2 regions of the Aureimonas phyllosphaerae genome follow, and region 2 is predicted to be linked to the other one. Evidence: riboswitches for the same ligand, from Rfam matches in the RefSeq annotation. Region 2 holds a riboswitch; the other holds the start of a gene.
What was found. A riboswitch is a leader RNA that binds a small molecule or an ion and turns the genes downstream of it on or off. The one in region 2 is predicted to bind S-adenosylmethionine.

Region 1 (3,388 bases), 230 kb from region 2:
GCGAGCGGCGGCCGCGCGGCAGGCGCGAAGCGAAATGCTTCAGGATCAGCGCCGGGCCGATCGCGTTGACGGCGAACTGACGCGCCATGCCGTCCGGCTCGATGGCACGCAAGGCCTTTTCCGGCCCGTAACCGCCGAGCTGAAGGCCGCCGGTCGCGTTGAACAGGAGATCGAAATCGCCGCTGCCGAGACGCTCGGCCGCCGCTGCGATCGAGGTCTCGTCCTCGAGGTCGAAGCCGTCGCGCCGCGACAGGCCGACGGCCTCGCCGCAGCGCTCGTCCGCCTGCAGGGCTTGCAGAACCGCGCTGCCGATGCCCCCTGTGGCGCCGAACACGAGAGCCCGATAGCCCGTCTGCAGCGATGGCAGCATCCTGGTCCTCCACGCCCACCCAATGCCGATGGCTGCGCTGGAACCGCGCGCCGCATGGTTCGGTTCCTGCGACCAGACCGCGCGAGGACACCCATGGCCAAGATGCGCCGAAAGGCCGACCTGCCGCAGAAGACCTGCCTCAACTGCGGACGCCCGATGGTCTGGCGCAAGGCCTGGGCGAAGACCTGGGACGAGGTGCTCTACTGCTCCGACCGCTGCCGCGCCGAGGCCAAGCGCCGCCGCGCCGGCGACCTCAGAGAAACGACGTCGAATCCTTGAGGAGCACCGCCGCGCAGAAGGCCGCGTTGGCGACGAGCAGGCAGAAGACCGCGAAGGACCCAAGATCCTTGGCGTGTTTGGCAAAGGCCGAGAACTCCGGCGACACGCGGTCGACGATGAGTTCGATCGCCGTGTTGACGGCCTCGATCGCGCCGAGGATCGCCAGAAGAACGAGTTGGATGAGAAAGGCGGCCGTGGAGGCGCCATGGAGCGCCAGAAGCACGACGAGCACCAGTCCGAACAGGATCTCGTGCCGGAAGGCCGGCTCGCGCAGGAGCCGCCGCCCGCCGTTGATCGAATAGCCGGCCGCCGCCAGAATGTGCTCGATGCCCTTCAACTTGGGGGGCGGGAGGCCGGCGGACGTTTCGGGATCGGACATGGGGGAGGTGCTCGAGGGGTTGAGTCGGCAACTCGCGCGACGCACAAGCCGCGCTACGGCAGGCGAATGGCGAGAGAATGGCTTTCGACCGACCTTCGACCCGTTTCGCATTCCCTTCTCTAGTCGATGCATCGCCCCTTGCCGCACAACTCGTCGTGTTCGGGTTGCCCGGATGGCTGCCTCCCTCCTTCTACCGAGTTGCAGCTTCCGCTCCGATCTGCTAGGCCTGCGCCAGCATCAAGAGTTGGACCGATGTCCAACGCCAACCTGCCGTCCGGGCAAGGTGGCGCTCCGCAAGGAGGATGTGGCCGCACCGGCAACCAATCGGAGCCTCGCCATATCTTGCATATCGGTCCCGCGACGACTGGCGGAGACACGAGTTTGCCCGACGCGACGACCGCATCCCACCCTCTCGCCGACGCTGGCCGCGAAAGCCGTTTCCTCGGCCTGTCGCGGCATCCCGGCACCGGCCATGCCAAACGGCCGGGCGAAATCTGGATGGTATTCCACGATGACTGGGCGGGCATCTATCGTCTCGATCCGCGCGACCGCCGCACTGTGTTCCTCGAGCGTGCGCTTGACGGCGACCGGCGGAACGAAGGGATCGACTGGGCTCTCGAAACCTTCGCGATCGATCGCGTCGAAGAGCGCGTGCGGTTCGCGGCCTGACCGCCCGGTTCAGGCAAAGCGCCGCGCCCCGGCGACGCAGGCGACGACGCCGAGCGTGACGGCGACCATCGATGCCGGCACCGGCTCGCCCAGCACGAGCGCGGCCAGCGAAAGGCCGAAGAACGGCTGGAGAAGCTGCAATTGGCCGACGCCCGCGATGCCGCCCCTTGCCAGTCCCCGGTACCAGAACACGAAGCCGATCAGCATCGAGAACACCGAGACATAGGCAAGGCCGGCCCAGGCCGGCGCCCCGACCGTGGAGAAGCTGGCAGGCGTGGTCCAGGCGAGCAGCCCGAGCATCACCGGCAGCGACAGGACCAGCGCCCAAGAGATCACCTGCCAGCCGCCGATCCGGCGCGACAGTCGCGCGCCTTCGGCATAGCCGAGGCCGCACACGGCGATGGCAGCCACCATGAAGCCGTCGCCCTGCCAGGAGCCGCGCCCGCCCTGGGCAACCGCGAAGCCCGACACAAGGAGGGCACCGAGGCTGGAGAAGAGCCAGAAGGCCGGCCGTGGCCGCTCGCCCGCCCGCAGGACGCCGAACAGGGCGGTCGCCATCGGCAGGAGGCCGATGAACACGACCGAGTGGGATGCGGTCACCGTCTGCAGGGCGAGCGCGGTGAGTAGCGGGAAGCCGACGACGACGCCGAGGGCGACGATCGCGAGACCCGGCAGATCACGGCGTTCCGGCGGCCGCTGGCGAAGCAGGCCGAGGAGACCGGCGGCCAGAACGGCCGCGATCGACGCCCGCGCCGATGTCAGGAACAAGGGCGGTAGATCCGTGACCGCGACACGCGTGGCCGGAAGTGAACCGCTGAAAATGACCACTCCGAGAAGTCCGCTTCCCCAGCCCGCCACCGATCTCATCGCAACGCCCCGCCGACTATTCAGGCCTTTGGCGTAACCCGTCGCCGCTTCGCTGGAGGAGATACAGAAGGCATACAATTTCTTCGAACCGTATGGTTTATCGGAATAGTACGGTTGACGGCAGGAGGGCGGCGATGGGTCGACGCACGGACGAGGTGATGGATGCGGTGCGCGATCGCATCGCCGCTCGCGGGCTTGCCGCGGGCGACCGTTTGCCGTCCATTCGCGCGCTCGCCACCAGCCTCTCGGTTTCGCCGTCGACCGTCGCGGAGGCCTACGAGCGCCTGGCGGCGGAAGGCGTGGTGCGGGCACGGCCGGGCTCCGGCGTGTTCGTCGCGCGCAGCCCCGCGCCGCGACCTCTCACGACCGCGCGCGGCGATGCGGAGCGCGCCATCGATCCGTTCTGGGTCTCGCGCCAGTCGCTCGACGCCGAACCGGAGGCAGCAAAGCCCGGATGCGGCTGGCTACCGGCCGACTGGATGCCGACCGAGGCGCTGCGCCGGGCCCTGCGACGAGCCGCGCGCGCCGGGGACGCGGTCCTGACGGACTACGGTTCCGCACGAGGCCATGCACCGCTTCGCCAGTTGCTGGCCCGGCAGTTCGCGGCGGAAGGCCTCGACGTCGGGCCTGATGCGGTGCTGCTGACAGGTTCTGGCACACAGGCGCTTGATCTGATCTGCCGTCTCCTTCTGCGGACCGGCGAGACCGTGCTGGTGGATGATCCCTGCTACTTCAACTTCCGCGCGCTCCTGTCCGCCCACCGCGTCACGGTCGTCGGAGTGCCGATGACACCCATAGGCCCGGACCCAGCCTCGTTCGCAGAA
Region 2 (3,388 bases):
ACGCAGGGTGACGACAGCATCGCTGTCGGCGACCTGGGGAACATTGGCGATGGTAAAGGGGCCGAGGAGAGCAGGTCCCCGCCCCGTGCCGATGAAGTCGTCGAGCCTGTAGTTGAACGTGACCGCAGCCATGCGCCTCTTCTCCCCAAACGCTTAGGGCACGATGACGTAGCGCTCACCAGAAAGTCAATACGATGTTATAGGCTCGTTAACGAATAGATGTTTGCAGGTCATCCCGCTGCCGCGCCGACCGTTCTCTACAATTGTATGGGATGCAGGATCGGCCTTCCCCCACGTCACCTGCAGATCATCGATCAGACTCCGGCAACTGAGTCGGGATCGTCCAGGGACCGCAGCGGAAGGCGTGACGCGACAACAAGACGCGTGCCCGGCATATCCTCGGAAAGCATCGGAGAAGCGACTTCAATTTGGAGCGGGCGATGGGGATCGAACCCACGACATCCAGCTTGGGAAGCTGGCGTTCTACCGCTGAACTACGCCCGCGCTCGAGGTGGGACACTGCCCGCAAGGTTGCGAGGCGTCAAGCGTCCCTCAGATGAAATGCTTGGAGAGCTTGAGGCCCTGCGCCTGGTAGTTGGACTTCAGATCGGCGCCGTAGAGGCGGTCCGGCGGGCTCGCCATACGCTCGTAGACGAGCCGCCCGACGATCTGGCCGTCCTCCAGGATGAAGGGCACGTCGTGACTGCGCACCTCGAGCACGGCGCGCGAGCCCGAGCCGCCCGCCCCCGAATGGCCGAAGCCCGGATCGAAGAAGCCCGCGTAATGGACGCGGAACTCGCCGACCAGCGGGTCGAAGGGCGTCATCTCGGCGGCAAAGGCGGGCGGCACGTGCACCGCCTCCTTCGAGACGAGAATGTAGAATTCGTCGGGATCGAGAACGAGCTCGCCCACCGCCCCACGCCGGATCGGCTCCCAGTAGTCGAGCATCGAGAGCGCGGCGCGGCGGTCGACATCGACGACGCCGGTGTGCCGCTTGCCGCGGTAGCCGACGAGGCCCGTCTGGTCGCCGGCCAGATCGATCGACAGCGCGATACCGCCGCCGGAGATGTTGGCATCCGCCGCACTGGTCAGTCGCTCGGTCTCGTGGAGGGCGGAAAGCTCCGCTTCGAGAAGCTGCGCGTCGCCGGTGCGGAAGCGGATCTGGGTGAGCCGCGAGCCCGGGCGCACCACGATCGGGAACGTGCGGGGGCTGATCTCGAGGAAGAGTGGACCCCGGTAGCCGGCCGGGATCTTGTCGAACTCCTGCGCCCCGTCCGACAGGACGCGGGTGAAGATATCGAGGCGGCCGGTGGAACTCTTTGGATTGGTCGCGGCGCGGATCTCGGGCGGAAGATCGAGCGCTTCCTGCAGAGGCACGATGTAGACGCAGCCCGTCTCGAGGACCGCACCGCCCGACAGGTCGATCTCGTGCATCGACAGACGGCTGAGCTTGGCCTCCACCAGATTGCCACGGCCCGGCAGGAAGCTCGCGCGAACGCGATAGGCCTTCGCGCCGAGCCGGAGGTCGAGGCTGGCGGGCTGGATCTGATCGGCGTCGAAGGGACGCTCGGATGCGATGCGCCCGTCCGCGGACAGTTGCGCGATATCGCGATCGGGAAGGATTCCGCCGGCCATGAACTCAACTCCAAGCTGATCCACGCGTTAGCAGGCCCGGCGAGGCTTGGAAACGGGCGGATTGATTTCGGCTGCGGACAGGATTAAGGCTCGCCGCGTTCGTGGTGATTTGCCGGCCGGCTTGCAGCCACGTAAAACAAGTCGCTAAAGGCCGTTTCGCCTCACCCCCGAGCGGCTTCTTCGCGTCTGTTGTCCCGTTTGCAAGGCGGCCTCGGAGACGTCCATGCTGAAGAAGAACGACGCAGCCCGCCCCTTGCGCCCGGCGACCGCCATGGTTCACGGCGGCACCATGCGCTCCGGCTTCGGCGAGACGTCGGAAGCCCTCTTCCTGACGCAAGGGTTCGTCTACCCGACGGCCGAGGCCGCCGAGGCCCGCTTCAAGGGCGAGGAACCCGGCTTCGTCTATTCCCGCTACGCCAATCCGACGACGCGCATGTTCGAGGAGCGGATGATGGCGCTGGAGGGCGCCGAGGACGCACGGGCCACGGCGTCGGGGATGGCGGCCGTCTCGGCCGCGCTGCAGTGCTCGGTGAAGGCCGGCGACCACGTCGTGGCCGCACGCGCCCTCTTCGGCTCCTGCCGCTACATCATCGAGACGGTGCTGGGACGTGCGGGCGTCGCTTGTACGCTGGTCGACGGGCGCGACCTCGCGCAGTGGAAGGCGGCGGTTCGCCCCGAGACCAAACTGTTCTTCCTGGAAAGCCCGACCAATCCGACGCTGGAGGTCATCGACATCCGGGCCGTCGCCGAGATCGCTCACGAGGCCGGCGCTCGCCTCATCGTGGACAACGTGTTCGCCACGCCGATGCAGCAGAAGCCGCTGGAACTCGGCGCCGACGTCGTGATCTATTCCGCGACCAAGCACATCGACGGCCAGGGCCGCTGCCTCGGCGGTGTCATCCTGTCGGATGCCCAGTGGATCGCCGAGGAGTTGCAGGACTTCTTCCGCCACACCGGCCCGTCGCTCTCGCCGTTCAACGCCTGGTGCCTGCTGAAGGGCCTCGAAACCCTGCCGCTGCGCGTCGCTCAGCAGACGGCCAACGCCGCTCGCCTCGCCGCTGCGCTGGCCGCCTCGCCGAAGGTCTCGCGCGTCATCTATCCCGGCCGCGCCGACCATCCGGACGCCGAGGTCATCGCCCGCCAGATGTCGGGCGGCTCGACGCTTCTGGCGCTGGACTTGAAGGGCGGCAAGGAGGCGGCGTTCCGCTTCTCGAATGCACTGGAGATCATCAAGATCTCCAACAACCTCGGCGACGCCAAGAGCCTGATCACGCATCCCGCGACGACCACCCACAAGAGCCTGACCGATGAGGCGCGCGCCGAGCTCGGCATCGGACCGGGACTTCTGCGTCTGTCGGCCGGCATCGAGGACGGCGCCGATCTCGTCGAGGACGTCGAGCGGGCGCTCGCCAGCGTCTGACCATGAGCGGCCTTCCGGCTGCACCGACCCGGTTTTGCCGCAATCGTCTGCGGATTGCGGCAGGACCTTTCTCGCGCTGACGGCGCCTGCAACGAACTCGAAGGCCATGTATCAGGCGACCACACGCCACATCACCGTCAGGGTGACCCCGTCCTACCTCGGCGACCAGTCCGATCCGTCGGAGGGACACTGGGTCTTTGCCTACCGCGTCGAGATCGAGAACGGCTCGCGGGAGACGGTGCAGCTGCGTGCGCGCCGCTGGCAGATCACAGACGGTCTTGGCCGGGTCGAGGTGGTGGAAGGGCCGGGCGTCGTCGGCGAGGAGCCGATCCT

Region 1: another riboswitch for S-adenosylmethionine. It lies ahead of ACLNGM_RS11355 (hypothetical protein); the one in region 2 lies ahead of ACLNGM_RS10295 (O-succinylhomoserine sulfhydrylase).

The regions. Positions count from the first base shown of each region.
Region 1 covers NZ_CP181348.1:2,412,357-2,415,744, reverse strand. Annotated here, with positions in the region: gene ACLNGM_RS11370 (SDR family oxidoreductase) at 1-370, opposite strand, end outside; gene ACLNGM_RS11365 (DUF2256 domain-containing protein) at 464-649, shown strand; gene ACLNGM_RS11360 (diacylglycerol kinase) at 624-1,028, opposite strand; SAM-I-IV-variant riboswitch at 1,258-1,362, shown strand; gene ACLNGM_RS11355 (hypothetical protein) at 1,410-1,697, shown strand; gene ACLNGM_RS11350 (DMT family transporter) at 1,707-2,564, opposite strand; gene ACLNGM_RS11345 (PLP-dependent aminotransferase family protein) at 2,699-3,388, shown strand, end outside.
Region 2 covers NZ_CP181348.1:2,185,220-2,188,607, reverse strand. Annotated here, with positions in the region: gene ACLNGM_RS10310 (calcium-binding protein) at 1-132, opposite strand, end outside; tRNA gene ACLNGM_RS10305 (tRNA-Gly) at 430-504, opposite strand; gene ACLNGM_RS10300 (2'-deoxycytidine 5'-triphosphate deaminase) at 553-1,635, opposite strand; SAM riboswitch at 1,727-1,802, shown strand; gene ACLNGM_RS10295 (O-succinylhomoserine sulfhydrylase) at 1,859-3,055, shown strand; gene apaG (Co2+/Mg2+ efflux protein ApaG) at 3,162-3,388, shown strand, end outside.